One region of the Streptomyces sp. NPDC096048 genome, then DNA from elsewhere that is predicted to be linked to it. Evidence: riboswitches for the same ligand, from Rfam matches in the RefSeq annotation. Region 1 holds a riboswitch; the other holds the start of a gene.
What was found. A riboswitch is a leader RNA that binds a small molecule or an ion and turns the genes downstream of it on or off. The one in region 1 is predicted to bind cyclic di-AMP.
Positions count from the first base shown of each region.

Region 2: linked by a shared signal. The riboswitch ahead of ACIQ6R_RS17560 (transglycosylase family protein) and the one ahead of ACIQ6R_RS29520 (M23 family metallopeptidase) in region 1 are both predicted to bind cyclic di-AMP.

Region 1 covers NZ_JBIWGG010000011.1:263,292-270,279, reverse strand. Annotated here, with positions in the region: gene ACIQ6R_RS29530 (M16 family metallopeptidase) at 64-1,416, shown strand; gene ACIQ6R_RS29525 (M16 family metallopeptidase) at 1,413-2,801, shown strand; cyclic di-AMP (ydaO/yuaA leader) riboswitch at 2,993-3,157, shown strand; gene ACIQ6R_RS29520 (M23 family metallopeptidase) at 3,170-3,934, shown strand; gene ACIQ6R_RS29515 (GntR family transcriptional regulator) at 4,132-4,827, shown strand; gene ACIQ6R_RS29510 (HPr family phosphocarrier protein) at 4,965-5,246, opposite strand; gene ACIQ6R_RS29505 (GNAT family N-acetyltransferase) at 5,445-6,988, shown strand, end outside.
Region 2 covers NZ_JBIWGG010000006.1:85,373-92,360, forward strand. Annotated here, with positions in the region: gene ACIQ6R_RS17535 (NAD(P)/FAD-dependent oxidoreductase) at 1-965, opposite strand, end outside; gene ACIQ6R_RS17540 (exopolyphosphatase) at 1,385-2,326, opposite strand; gene ACIQ6R_RS17545 (DUF501 domain-containing protein) at 2,323-2,856, opposite strand; gene ACIQ6R_RS17550 (septum formation initiator family protein) at 2,906-3,388, opposite strand; gene eno (phosphopyruvate hydratase) at 3,602-4,891, opposite strand; gene ACIQ6R_RS17560 (transglycosylase family protein) at 5,151-5,891, opposite strand; cyclic di-AMP (ydaO/yuaA leader) riboswitch at 5,895-6,061, opposite strand; gene ACIQ6R_RS17565 (transglycosylase family protein) at 6,244-6,988, opposite strand, start outside.

The sequences.
Region 1 (6,988 bases):
GCAGTTCCGCCCAATGATCCACCGAGTGTTTCCACCAAGGATTCCGCGATCGAAGGGACGTACATGCCCATGGGTCACACGGCCACAGCCCAGGCAGGCTCCGGCGGACTGACAGCGACCGAGCACCGCCTGGCCAACGGCCTGCGCGTGGTGCTCTCCGAGGACCACCTGACCCCGGTCGCGGCGGTGTGCCTCTGGTACGACGTCGGCTCGCGCCACGAGGTCAAGGGTCGTACCGGCCTGGCTCACCTTTTCGAGCACCTCATGTTCCAGGGCTCCGCCCAGGTCAAGGGCAACGGCCACTTCGAGCTGGTGCAGGGCGCCGGCGGCTCGCTCAACGGCACCACCAGTTTCGAGCGCACCAACTACTTCGAGACCATGCCCGCCCACCAGCTGGAGCTCGCCCTCTGGCTGGAGGCCGACCGGATGGGCTCCCTGCTGTCCGCCCTGGACGACGAGTCGATGGAGAACCAGCGGGACGTCGTCAAGAACGAGCGCCGCCAGCGCTACGACAACGTGCCCTACGGCACGGCCTTCGAGAAGCTGACCGCCCTCGCCTACCCGGAGGGGCACCCCTACCACCACACGCCGATCGGCTCCATGGCCGACCTGGACGCGGCGACGCTGGAGGACGCGCGCGCGTTCTTCCGCACCTACTACGCGCCGAACAACGCGGTGCTCTCGGTCGTCGGCGACATCGACCCCGAGCAGACGCTCGCCTGGATCGAGAAGTACTTCGGCTCCATCGCCTCGCACGACGGCAAGCAGCCGCCCCGTGACGGCTCGCTGCCAGAGGTCATGGGGGAGCAGCTGCGCGAGGTCGTAGAGGAGGAGGTCCCGGCCCGCGCCCTGATGGCGGCCTACCGCCTGCCGGAGGACGGCACGCGCGCGTGCGACGCGGCCGACCTCGCCCTCACCGTCCTGGGCGGCGGTGAGTCGTCCCGCCTGTACAACCGGCTGGTACGCCGCGACCGCACGGCCGTCGCCGCCGGATTCGGCCTGCTGCGGCTCGCCGGAGCGCCCTCCCTGGGGTGGCTGGACGTGAAGACGTCCGGTGACGTCGAGGTGCCGGTCATCGAGACCGCCATCGACGAGGAGCTCGCCCGGTTCGCCGAGGAGGGCCCCACGGCCGAGGAGATGGAGCGCGCCCAGGCCCAGTTGGAGCGCGAGTGGCTGGACCGCCTGGGCACGGTCGCGGGCCGCGCCGACGAACTGTGCCGGTACGCGGTCCTGTTCGGCGACCCGCAGCTCGCCCTCACCGCCGTGCAGCGCGTGCTCGAGGTGACGGCCGAGGAGGTCCAGGAGGTCGCCAAGGCCCGCCTGCGCCCCGACAACCGCGCGGTGCTCGTCTACGAGCCGACCGCCCCCGCCGACGAGAACGACGCCACCGACGAGAACGAGGAGGCGGCCAAGTGACCGAGCTCGCCACCATGGAATTCCACTCCCAGCCGCAGGCCGGGGAGCCCAAGCCGTGGGCGTTCCCGGCCCCCGAGCGCGGCAGCCTCGACAACGGCCTCACCGTGCTGCGCTGCCATCGTCCCGGCCAGCAGGTCGTCGCCGTGGAGGTGCTCCTCGACGCGCCCCTGGACGCCGAGCCGGCCGGCCTCGACGGTGTCGCCACGATCATGGCGCGCGCCTTCTCCGAGGGCACCGACAAGCACTCCGCCGAGGACTTCGCCGCCGAACTGGAGCGCTGCGGTGCCACCCTCGACGCACACGCCGACCACCCCGGCGTCCGGCTGAGCCTGGAGGTGCCGGCCTCACGCCTGGCCAAGGCCCTGGGCCTGGTCGCCGACGCGCTCAGGGCGCCCACGTTCGCGGACAGCGAGGTGGAGCGGCTGGTCCGCAACCGGCTCGACGAGATCCCGCACGAGCTGGCCAACCCGTCACGCCGCGCGGCCAAGGAACTCTCCAAGGAGCTGTTCCCGGCCGGGACGCGTATGTCGCGCTCGCGCCAGGGCACCGAGGAGACGGTCGCGAGCATCGACTCGGCGGCCGTACGCGCCTTCTACGAGAAGCACGTCCGACCCGCCACCGCCACCGCCGTGGTCGTCGGCGACCTCACCGACGTCGACCTCGACGCGCTGCTCGGCGAGACGCTGGGCGCGTGGACCGGCTCCGTGGCCGAGGCGCGTCCCGTACCCCCGGTGAGCGCCGACGACACCGGCCGGGTCGTCATCGTGGACCGACCCGGTGCCGTCCAGACGCAGTTGCTGATCGGCCGCACCGGCGCCGACCGGCACGACCGGGTGTGGCCCGCGCAGGTGCTCGGCACCTACTGCCTCGGCGGAACCCTCACCTCGCGCCTGGACCGCGTCCTGCGCGAGGAGAAGGGCTACACCTACGGCGTACGGGCGTTCGGTCAGGTCATGCGCTCCGCGCCCGACGGCACGGGCGCCGCGATGCTCGCCATCAGCGGCTCCGTGGACACCCCCAACACCGGTCCGGCCCTGGAGGACCTGTGGACGGTGCTGCGCAAGCTCGCCGCGGAAGGTCTCACCGACGCCGAGCGTGACGTGGCCGTGCAGAACCTGGTGGGCGTGGCGCCGCTGAAGTACGAGACGGCGGCGGCCGTGGCGAGCACGCTGGCCGACCAGGTCGAGCAGCACCTGCCCGACGACTACCAGGCCACGCTCTACCGCCAACTCGCCGCCACGGGCACCGTGGAGGCCACGGCGGCGGTCGTGAACGCCTTCCCGGTGGACCGTCTGGTGACGGTCCTCGTCGGCGACGCGGCGCAGATCAAGGAGCCCGTCGAGGCCCTCGGCATCGGTGAAGTCACCGTGGTGGCGGCCGAGTAGCGGCACACGCGCGCGGCGGCCCTGGTGACCGGAGTGTCACCAGGGCCGCCATTTGTCCGAATTGGGGGAGAGGCTGCCTGTCTGCCCTGTGGCGTGCGCTACAAAAGTCCTGTTGCGTTTGAGGATTGAACGCAGCCGCGTTTAGCGTCATGCGGGCTGTTCGTCAGGCAGTGCGCCGCACCCGCGGCACCGGACAGTCATCGCCGAGTCCCCGTACGGCGCGAGCCAGGGGAGCCGGGGACCCATCGCAGTCCCTGGGGTGAATCGGACGCCCGCGCGCGCAGCGAGGGGGTCCGTAGGAGACCTTCCACCTCCGAACCCGTCAGCTAACCCGGTAGGCGAGAGGGAAGGAAAGGACCAGCCTCTACATGGCGTTCACGCGCGCCACCGGGAAGCACCGTCGTCCCAGCCGGGTGCACCGCACCACCGCCCGTGCGGCGGGTGTCGCGGCCCTCGCCACCACCGGCGTCGTCGGCACCCTCGCGGCTCCGGCGCTCGCCGCCGAGCCCCAGGCGGAGCAGAGCGGACTCACCCCGGTCATCACCATCGGCGACTCCGTAGCCCACGAGATCGATGCCCAGGCCACCGCGCAGGAGCAGGCGGCCCTGCACGCCGCCGCCCGGGAGGCGGCCCAGGAGGCCGCGCGCGAGCGGGCGGCCGAGGCGGCCAAGGAGGCGCGCGAGGCCAAGGAGCGCGCCGCGCGCGAGGCGGAGCGCAAGCGCCTCAACACCTTCGTGTCGCCGATCACCGCTTCCTACGTCTCCACCGCCTACCAGGCCGGCAGCTCGCTGTGGTCCTCCGGCAGCCACACCGGCATCGACTTCCACGCCTCCAGCGGCACGTCCGTGCACGCGGTCGGCGTCGGCACCGTCGTCGAGGCCGGCTGGGGCGGGGCGTACGGCAACCAGGTCGTGATCAAGATGCACGACGGCACGTACACGCAGTACGGCCATCTGTCGTCCATCGGTGTCTCGGTCGGCCAGGCGGTCGTCGCCGGACAGCAGATCGGCCTGTCGGGCGCCACCGGCAACGTCACCGGACCGCACCTGCACTTCGAGGCCCGTACGAGCCCTGAGTACGGCTCGGACCTGGACCCCGTCGCCTACCTCCGCTCCCACGGCGTGAACGTCTGACGACGGACGGTACGGCATTCGAAAGCCCCGGCTTCCCGAGCCGGGGCTTTCGGCTTTCTTTCCCTCGGTGTACGCGTCGCTGTCCAAAAAATACCCATGAAATCCGTCCTGCCGTCGGAATATGCGCTTGATTGGCCTAGAGTCACTGAGCACACGTCAATCGTCGACGTTTCACGGGGATTAAGGCGGAGGTCGGCATGCGTATTCCGGCGCACTCGGTGTGCACGGCGATCCGGGACGACATCGTCACCGGCGTCCACGGACGCGGCAGCCGGCTCACCGAGGAACTCCTGGCCCGCCGCTACGGCGTCTCCCGCGTCCCCGTCCGTGAGGCCCTGCGCACACTGGAGGCCGAAGGCTTCGTGGTGACGCGGCGGCACGCGGGCGCGTGCGTCGCCGAACCCACCGAGCAGGAGGCCGCCGACCTGCTGGAGACGCGCGCGCTCCTCGAACCCCTCGGCGCCTCCCGGGCCGCCCGGCGCCGTACCGAGGCGCACCTCAAGGTGCTGCGCGGGCTGGTCAGGCTGGGGCAGGAGCGCGCCAGGCAAGGCGACAGCGAGGATTTGCGCTCACTGGACGGGTGGTTCCACGAGACCCTCGCCCAGGCCGCCGGCAGCCCGTCGCTGACGACCTTGCTGACCCAGCTGCGCCACAAGATCGCCTGGATGTACGTCGTGGAGGCGTCGGCCGGACCCGTGGAGTGCTGGGCGGAGCACGGCGCGATCGTCGACGCGGTGGCCCGGGGCGACGGCGAGCGCGCGCGGGCGCTCATGACGCTGCACACCGAGCGGTCGACGCCGGCGCACAGACTTCGATTCGTCTCCGGCGGCGAGCGGACGGGGCGTGTGAGGAAATCGCAACGTCCCGTAAACATGCCGAGCCTGCGACATTAACACGGGCGCCGTATACAAAGAGAGAGTAATTCGGGGGAGGGGGCTATTTCCGGCTGCCCATAAAAACCGGGGAAGCGGAAAGAGAAAGCGAGAGGCCCGCCCGGTGGTCCGGGCGGGCCTTTCGGTGTTGCCGTTGCTCAGACGGTCTCGGGGAGTTCCTCGAGTCCTTCGGAGACCAGCTTCGCCAGCCGGTCCAGGGCGGCGTCCGCGCCTTCGGCGTCGGCGGCGAGGACGATCTCCTCGCCGCCCTGGGCGCCGAGGCCGAGGACGGCCAGCATGGAGGCCGCGTTGACGGGGGACCCGTCGGCCTTGGCGATCGTCACCGGGACGCCTGTGGCCGTGGCGGCTCGGACGAAGATGGAGGCGGGGCGGGCGTGGAGACCCTCGGCCCAGCCGACGTTGACGCGGCGCTCAGCCATGTGATGCTGCCCTTCAGGTGTTCAGGGGTTCAGGTTGTCTAGACCAGTCTTGTCTAGACCAGTTTCCCACATCGTGAAGCTTGCGAGGACGGCTGCCGCCGCCCCCGTGTGGTCGTCGGACCGCGGCCTCGGCCCGACCTTCCGTCCTCCACAGACTGCCTCGCGCCGTTGTCGTACGCGAGCCGTACTCTGGGGCCCATGCAGACCTCGTCGGACCGGCACGAGTACCCCGCCCACTGGGAGGCCGACGTGGTGCTGCGCGACGGCGGCACCGCGCGCGTCCGCCCCATCACCGTTGATGACGCCGAGCGCCTGGTCAGCTTCTACGAGCAGGTCTCCGACGAGTCGAAGTACTACCGCTTCTTCGCGCCGTACCCTCGCCTGTCCGCCAAGGACGTCCACCGCTTCACGCACCACGACTTTGTGGACCGGGTGGGACTCGCGGCCACCATCGGCGGCGAGTTCATCGCCACCGTACGCTACGACCGGATCGGCGCCGGTGGAACACCCGCCTCCGCGCCGGCCGACGAGGCCGAGGTCGCCTTCCTCGTCCAGGACGCCCACCAGGGGCGCGGCGTCGCCTCCGCGCTCCTGGAGCACATCGCCGCCGTCGCCCGCGAGCGCGGCATCCGCCGCTTCGCCGCCGAGGTGCTGCCCGCCAACACCAAGATGATCAAGGTGTTCATGGACGCCGGGTACACCCAGAAGCGGAGCTTCGAGGACGGCGTGGTCCGCCTGGAGTTCGACCTCGAGCCCACCGACCGCTCGCTCGCCGTGCAGTACGCGCGCGAGCACCGCGCGGAGGCGCGGTCCGTTCAGCGGCTGTTGCAACCCGGCTCGGTGGCGGTCATCGGCACCGGCCGCACGCCGGGGGGCGTCGGCCGCAGCATCCTCGGCAACATCCGGGACGCGGGCTACACCGGTCGGCTGTACGCCGTGAACAAGGCGCTCCCCGAGGCGCAGAAGGAGCTCGACGGGGTGCCCGCCCGGCGCTCGGTGCGCGAGATCGACGGGCCCGTCGACCTCGCCGTCGTCACGGTCCCCGCCGAGCACGTCCCCGAGGTCGTCACCGAGTGCGGCGAGCACGGCGTGCAGGGCCTCGTGGTGATCTCCGCCGGGTATGCCGACAGCGGCCCCGACGGACGCGAACGGCAGCGCGCCCTCGTGCGGCACGCGCGCACGTACGGCATGCGGATCATCGGACCCAACGCCTTCGGGATCGTCAACACCTCCGCCCAGGTGCGGCTCAACGCCTCCCTCGCCCCCGAGATGCCGCGGCCCGGCCGGATCGGGCTGTTCGCCCAGTCCGGCGCCATCGGCATCGCCCTGCTGTCCCGGCTGCACCGGCGCGGCGGCGGGGTCACCGGCGTCACGGGCGTGTCGACCTTCGTCTCCTCCGGCAACCGGGCCGACGTCTCCGGCAACGACGTACTTCAGTACTGGTACGACGACCCGGAGACCGACGTCGCGCTGATGTACCTGGAGTCCATCGGCAACCCGCGCAAGTTCACCCGCCTGGCCCGGCGGACGGCGGCCGTCAAGCCACTGGTCGTGGTGCAGGGCGCCCGGCACGGCGGCGTGGCACCCCAGGGACACGCGGTTCGAGCGACGCGGCTGCCCCACGCGACGGTCTCCGCGCTGCTGAGGCAGGCCGGCGTGATCCGCGTCGACACGATCACCGACCTGGTCGACGCGGGGCTGCTCCTCGCCCGCCAGCCGCTGCCCGCGGGGCCGAGGGTGGC
Region 2 (6,988 bases), on a different contig from region 1:
TCGTTGCCCGCCTTGCGGCCGACGAGGTCCGGCACCTGGGCGTTGTCGCCCGCGGCCCAGATGTAGTCGGTGCCCTTGACCTGGAGGGTCGGCTCGCAGTCGACGTGGCCGCGGGGACCCAGCGGCAGGCCGAAGCGGGTCAGCGCCGGGTTCGGCTTGACGCCGGCCGTCCAGACGATGGTGCTGGAGTCGACCTCCAGGCCGTTCTTCAGCACCACGTGGCCGTCGACGCAGGAGTCCATGGAGGTGGACAGGTAGACCTCGACGCCGCGGCCCTCGAGGTGCTCCTTGCCGTACTGGCCGAGCTTGGGACCGACCTCGGGGAGGATCTTGTCGGCGGCGTCCACGAGGATGAAGCGCATGTCCTCGCGGGAGACGTTCTTGTAGTACTTGGCCGCGTCGCGGGCCATGTCCTCGACCTCACCGATGGTCTCCGCGCCGGCGAAGCCGCCGCCGATGAAGACGAAGGTGAGCGCTTTGCGGCGGATCTCCTCGTCGGTGGTGGAGTCGGCCTTGTCGAGCTGCTCCAGGACGTGGTTGCGCAGGCCGATGGACTCCTCGATGCCCTTCATGCCGATGCCCTGCTCGGCGAGGCCGGGGATCGGGAAGGTGCGGGAGACCGCGCCCATGGCGATGACCAGGTAGTCGAAGGGCAGCTCGTACGCCTCGCCCACCAGGGGGGAGATCGTGGCGACCTTGCGGTCCTGGTCGATGGTGGTGACCCGGCCGGTGAGGACCTCCGCCTTCGGAAGCACGCGCCGCAGGGGGACGACGACGTGCCGCGGGGAGATGTTGCCGGCGGCGGCTTCGGGGAGGAAGGGCTGGTAGGTCATGTACGACCGCGGGTCGACGACGGTGACGGTCGCCTCGCCGTAACGCATCTTCTTCTGGATGCGTCGAGCTGCGTACAGGCCTACGTACCCACCGCCTACTACGAGGATCCTGGGACGCTCCGTGGTGCTCATGCCATCGAGTATCCACCCGCTTGAGGGGGGTGGTTCGTGCGCCCCTTCACAAGCTTCGGTGGGGGCTGTGCTACCATCCGCGACCCACGTGACGGAGATCATGGCGGAGAGTGGAACCAGCGTGTAGTGCACCCCGTTGTCAATGCCGCGTGAGCTGCTCCTCCGCACTTCCGCGGACGGTGGACCACCCCCTCCGGATGCCTCCCGGAGACCCCTCCGAAGCACCGTCCTGAACATGTTCAAAGGGCAGTTGAAACCCCAAAAGGGTCAACCGGCGCGCTTTCGTCGTCCCACAGGGCCCAATTCCTTGTGAAGAACTTCACGAAGTTTCCCGACGGGATGTCACCGAGGGGCCCCGAAGGACCCCTCGACACCCGCTCAATCGTCGTACGTCCTGCTCAGACCGCGACCGCCGGCGCCTACGCCACCGACCACGCGATGCCGTCGAGGATGTCGTGCTCGCTCACGACGACCTCCTCCGCGCCCGTCCGCTCCATGATCGAGAGCAGGACGAGCGCGCCCGCTCCGATCACGTCGACGCGCCCCGGATGCATGGAGGGAACGGCCGCGCGCTCGGCGTGCGTGGAGCGCAGCAGCCAGTCGGTGATCTCCCGGACCCGGTCGCGGGAGACACGCGAGTGGTGGATGGCGGCCGAGTCGTACTCCGGCAGCTCCTGCGCGATCGCCGACACCGTCGTCACCGAGCCGGCCAGCCCGACCAGCGTGCGCGCCTCGCGCAGCGGCACCGTCTGCTCGGCGAGGTCCAGGGCCGCCTCGATGTCGGCCCGCATCGCCGCGACCTGCTCGGCGGTGGGCGGGTCGGTCACCGCACCGCCGTTCACCAGGTGCCGCTCGGTCATCCGCACACAGCCGACGTCCACGGAGCGGGCCGCGCGCACGTGGTCGCCGCCGACGACGAACTCGGTCGAGCCGCCGCCGATGTCGACGACCAGGTACGGCTTGTCGAGGTGGTCGCGGCCCGCCAGCTCCTTGGTGGCGCCGGTGAACGAGAACTCCGCCTCCTGGCCGCCCGAGATGACCTCCGGCTCCACGCCGAGGATGTCCAGCACCCCGCGTACGAAGTCGTCCCGGTTCTCCGCGTCGCGGGAGGCGGAGGTCGCCACGAAGCGCAGCCGTTCGGCGCCGTGCTCCTTGACGACCTCGGCGTACTCGCGGCAGGCCGCGAAGGTCCGCGCCAGCGCCTCGGGGGCCAGCCGGCCGGTCCGGTCGACGCCCTGACCGAGCCGCACGATGGTCATGCGGCGGTCCAGGTCGGTCAGCTCACCGGTCGCCGGGTCGGCGTCGGCGACCAGGAGCCGGATGGAGTTCGTACCGCAGTCGATGGCGGCGACACGGGTCACTGGGCGTCCCCCTGGTCGGTGGGCGCCACACACGGCCCCTTGCGCCACCACTCCGGCAGCATCGCGATCGCCTCGTCGCCCAGCGGGTTGACGCCGGGACCGGCCGCCAGCGAGTGGGCGACCAGGACGTGCAGGCACTTGACCCGGTCGGGCATGCCGCCCGCGCTCGGGAAGCCGGCCAGCTCCTCGATCTCGTCACGCCGCCGGATGTAGTCCTCGTGCGCGGCGCGGTAGGCGTCGGCCAGCTCCGGGTCGGCGGCGAGGCGCTCGGTCATCTCCTTCATCACGCCGTTCGCCTCCAGCGTGCCGATCGCGGAGGCCGCCTTCGGGCAGGTCAGGTAGTACAGCGTGGGGAAGGGCGTGCCGTCGGGCAGCCGCGGCGCCGTCTCCACGACGTCCGGCTGTCCGCACGGACAGCGGTGCGCGATGGCGCGCAGGCCGCGCGGAGGGCGCCCGAGCTGCTGCTTGAAGGCCTCGACGTCCGCGTCGGTGGGCTCGGTGCGCGGGGTGGTCGGCGGGGGAGTCTGCATGACTGTCTTCTGCTGGTCTTCCTGTTGAGTCACTGCCGGCGCGGTCGGTTCACGGCCGGCGGGCGGCGGCGTCGGCCTTGTCGACGCCGTCCCAGACGTTCCGGTACCAGGGGCGGTCGGCCCCGCCGGCCTCGGCACGGGCCTGCTTGGCGGCGTCCGGGTCGACGACGACGAATCCCGTCTCCCCCGGCATCACATAGTGCAGCCTCAGCCGGATCTGCTGCTCGGCGTAGGCGTCGTCCTGCCAGCGTGCCTTGAGGTCGCGCAGGTCCTCGACCCGGTCCCGGGTCTCCTGCCGCTCCCGCTGGAGATCGGCGATCTCGGCGCGCTGGGCGACGTACTGCCGTATCGGATAGGCGAGCGCCACGACGAGCGAGCAGAGCACCATCGCGAGCAGCGCGGCCCGGCCGGTCAGCCGGGAGCGGCGGGCCTGGCGCTTGGTCTGCGAGCGGTAGACCCGGGCCGCGGTCTGCTCCCCGATGATCCGGATCCTGGTCGCGGTGGAGAAACGGTCCCGGTCCTTCACCGCCATGTCTGTCCCCGCCTTCAGTCCACACGTGCGTACGTCCCCGCACACGGTACGGGACCGAGTACGGGGACGTACGTACGACGCTGCCTACCGGCGGGTGGCGCTCAGCCCTTGCCGCGCCTACTGGCTCGCGGAGCGCTGTGCCTACTGGTTCGCAGAGCGCTGTGCCTACTGGTTCGCAGTGCGCTGTGCCTACTGGTTCGCAGAGCGCTGTGCCTACTGGTTCGCAGAGCGAAACCGCGGGAACGCGCTGCGGCCGGCGTACACCGCGGCGTCGTCGAGGATCTCCTCGATGCGCAGCAGCTGGTTGTACTTGGCGACGCGCTCGGAGCGGGCCGGGGCGCCGGTCTTGATCTGGCCGCAGTTGGTGGCGACGGCCAGGTCGGCGATGGTGACGTCCTCGGTCTCGCCGGAGCGGTGGGACATCATGCACTTGAAGCCGTTGCGCTGGGCCAGCTCCACGGCGTCCAGGGTCTCGGTCAGCGAACCGATCTGGTTGACCTTGACGAGCAGGGCGTTGGCCGAGTTCTCCTCGATGCCGCGGGCCAGGCGCTCCGGGTTGGTGACGAAGAGGTCGTCGCCGACGAGCTGCACCTTGTCACCGAGCTTGGCGGTGATGGTGTTCCAGCCGTCCCAGTCGTCCTCGAACAGCGGGTCCTCGATGGAGACCAGCGGGTACGCCTCGACCAGCTCGGCGTAGTACTCGGTCATCTCGGCGGCAGTGCGGTTCTTGCCCTCGAAGGCGTAGGAGCCGTCCTTGTAGAACTCGGACGCGGCCACGTCGAGCGCGAGGGCGATCTGCTCGCCGGGGGTGTAGCCGGCCTCCTTGATCGCCTCGAGGATGAGGTCGAGGGCCTCGCGGTTGGAGCCGAGGTTCGGGGCGAAGCCGCCCTCGTCGCCGAGACCGGTGGCCAGGCCCTTGCTCTTCAGGACCTTCTTCAGGGTGTGGTAGACCTCGGCGCCCCAGCGCAGGGCCTCGGAGAAGGACTCCGCGCCGATCGGGGCGATCATGAACTCCTGGATGTCCACGTTCGAGTCGGCGTGCGACCCGCCGTTCAGGATGTTCATCATCGGCACCGGCAGCAGGTGCGCGTTCGGACCGCCCAGGTAGCGGAAGAGCGGCAGGTCGCTGGCCTCGGAGGCGGCGTGGGCGACGGCGAGCGAGACGCCGAGGATGGCGTTGGCGCCCAGCGAGCCCTTGTTGTCGGTGGCGTCCAGGTCGAACATGGCCTGGTCGATCAGGCGCTGCTCGGTGGCGTCGTAGCCGACGAGCTCCGGGCCGATCTGCTCGATGACGGCGAGGACGGCCTTCTCCACGCCCTTGCCCAGGTAACGGTTGGCATCGCCGTCACGGAGTTCGATGGCCTCGAAGGCACCGGTGGAGGCGCCGGACGGGACGGCGGCACGACCCGTGCTGCCGTCGTCGAGGCCGACCTCGACCTCGACCGTGGGGTTGCCTCGGGAGTCCAGGATTTCCCGGGCTACGACGACGTCGATGGACGGCACGAGCATCTCCTTCTTCAATGTGACGCTTCGGTGTGACGCGCGGGTCCCGCGGGACCGCAGCGGCTCTGCGGGACCGAGCCTAACCGGCTCCGGGCGATCGGCCAGCCGATCGCCCACCCGCTGGACAGAACCGAGAGTAAATTGTTTCCGAACGGAACAAAGACGTTTCCGGAAACCCGTTCGGGATGCGGGCGTAAAAATCCCGCCCCGGTGCGTACGGGGGAACACGCACCGGGGCGGGAGTCGCGGGAGCCGCCGCTTACTTCAGGTGCAGCTGCTGGCCCGGGTAGATCAGGTCGGCGTCGTCGACGATGTCGTCGTTCAGCTTGAACACCTTCGCCCAGCCGCCCTTGACGTCGTGCTCCTCGGCGATCGAGCTGAGGGTGTCGCCCTTGACGACCTTGTACTCGCCGTCGCCCTTCTCGACCTTCTTGCCGGTCGGGGTGGTGACGGTCTTCTTCTCGGCCTTCGGCTCGGCGGCCGGGCGCTCGTCGGAGCGGGAGGCCTTCTGCTCGGAGGAGCGGTCGGCGGTGGAGCCGCTGCTCTCGCTCTGCGAGCTCTCGGAGCTGCCGGAGCTCTGCGAGGAGCCGCTGTCCTGGCTCTCGCCGGAGCCGCCACCGGTGTACGCGGCGCTCGACAGGCCGGTGCCGCAGACCGGCCAGGCACCCTTGCCCTGACCCGCGAGCACCTTCTCGGCGATCTCGATCTGCTGCGCCTTGCTGGCCTGGTCGGCGGTGGCGGCGTACTGCGTGCCGCCGTAGCCGGCCCAGGTGGAGGCGGAGAACTGCAGACCGCCGTAGTAACCGTTGCCGGTGTTGATGGACCAGTTGCCGCCGGACTCGCACTGGGCGACGGCGTCCCACTCGGACGCGGTGGCGGCGGAGGCGTTGCCGGCCGCCATCAGCGGGGCGGCGACGGCGGCACCGGTGACGCCGGCGACGGCGATGACACGGGTGGCCTTGGACGGGCGGCGGTGCTTGCCCTTGCCGGAAAACAGCATGGTTGATCCCCTCACCGACGCCTGCGAGGTGAGCTGTCGGGTTCGGGCCGGTTGAGTTGCCCGGCCGGGTTCCTCGCGGAACTCGGCTCCACCCCTAGCCGCTCCGGCTCAACTGCCCGGTGCGGCACTTACCTTGGGTCCCCCGCTCCTGCCTTCGGCGCTTGCGCGACGACTGTTCCCGGACGGCCGCTGGCAGGATTCGGCGTTGCGGCAGCCGGGGCCCGCGATGGCGAGCGGTCACGACCGTAGACACGCACTCCGCGGATTTTCAAAGACGATCACGGCTTCTGAGACCTATCTCTCACGTGATCCAAAACGGACATACAGTCTCGAACCGTGACGCGAACTGCCCCTACTTTTCGCCCGATTCGCCCGTGACCGTGAGCGTCTGACCGGGCAGAATGTGGTCCGGGTCGATGCCGACGACCTCCTTGTTGCCGGCGTACAGCGAGCGCCACCCGCCGTCGACCTCAAGGGAGTCGGCGATGCCCCAGAGACTGTCGCCGGAACGGACGGTGTACGAGCCGTCCACGACCTCTCGCGACTCGCCCTCACCGCGGGAGGCGTGCCGCCCCGACGACTCGGCCGCGCGGCCGCCCGCCACACCCTCGTCGGCACTGTCGCCACGATGCCGGCCCGCGCCGGAGTCCTCGGGGTCGGTGAGCACCGAATTCCCGCCGCCCTGCCCTGCCTTGTCCGTTTCGTCGACCTCCGGAGAGGCCGTGGGTGAAGCGTCGGCGCCCTGAGAGCCGACACTCTCCGTGGACTGGGTGTCGGGGGACGTGTCGGACTTGGTCGAATCGTCCCCACTGTCCGACATGGAGTCAGACGTGGGAGCCGAAGAGGGCGAAGACGGCGAAGACGGCGAAGGGGACGAAGAGGGTGCGCCGGAGGTGGGCTCCGGCGACTCGGTCGTGCCGGACGACTCGGTCGTGCCCGACACCTCCGGCTCCGCCGACGCGCCGTCACCCGTCGAACCCGTTCCGTTGTCCGTGGACGCCGAGTCGTTGCCCATGCCCGCGAGCAGGGCGCAGGTCGGCCAGGCGGCGATGCCCTGGTCCGCGCGCAGCTTCTCGGCGATTCTTATCTGCTGGGAG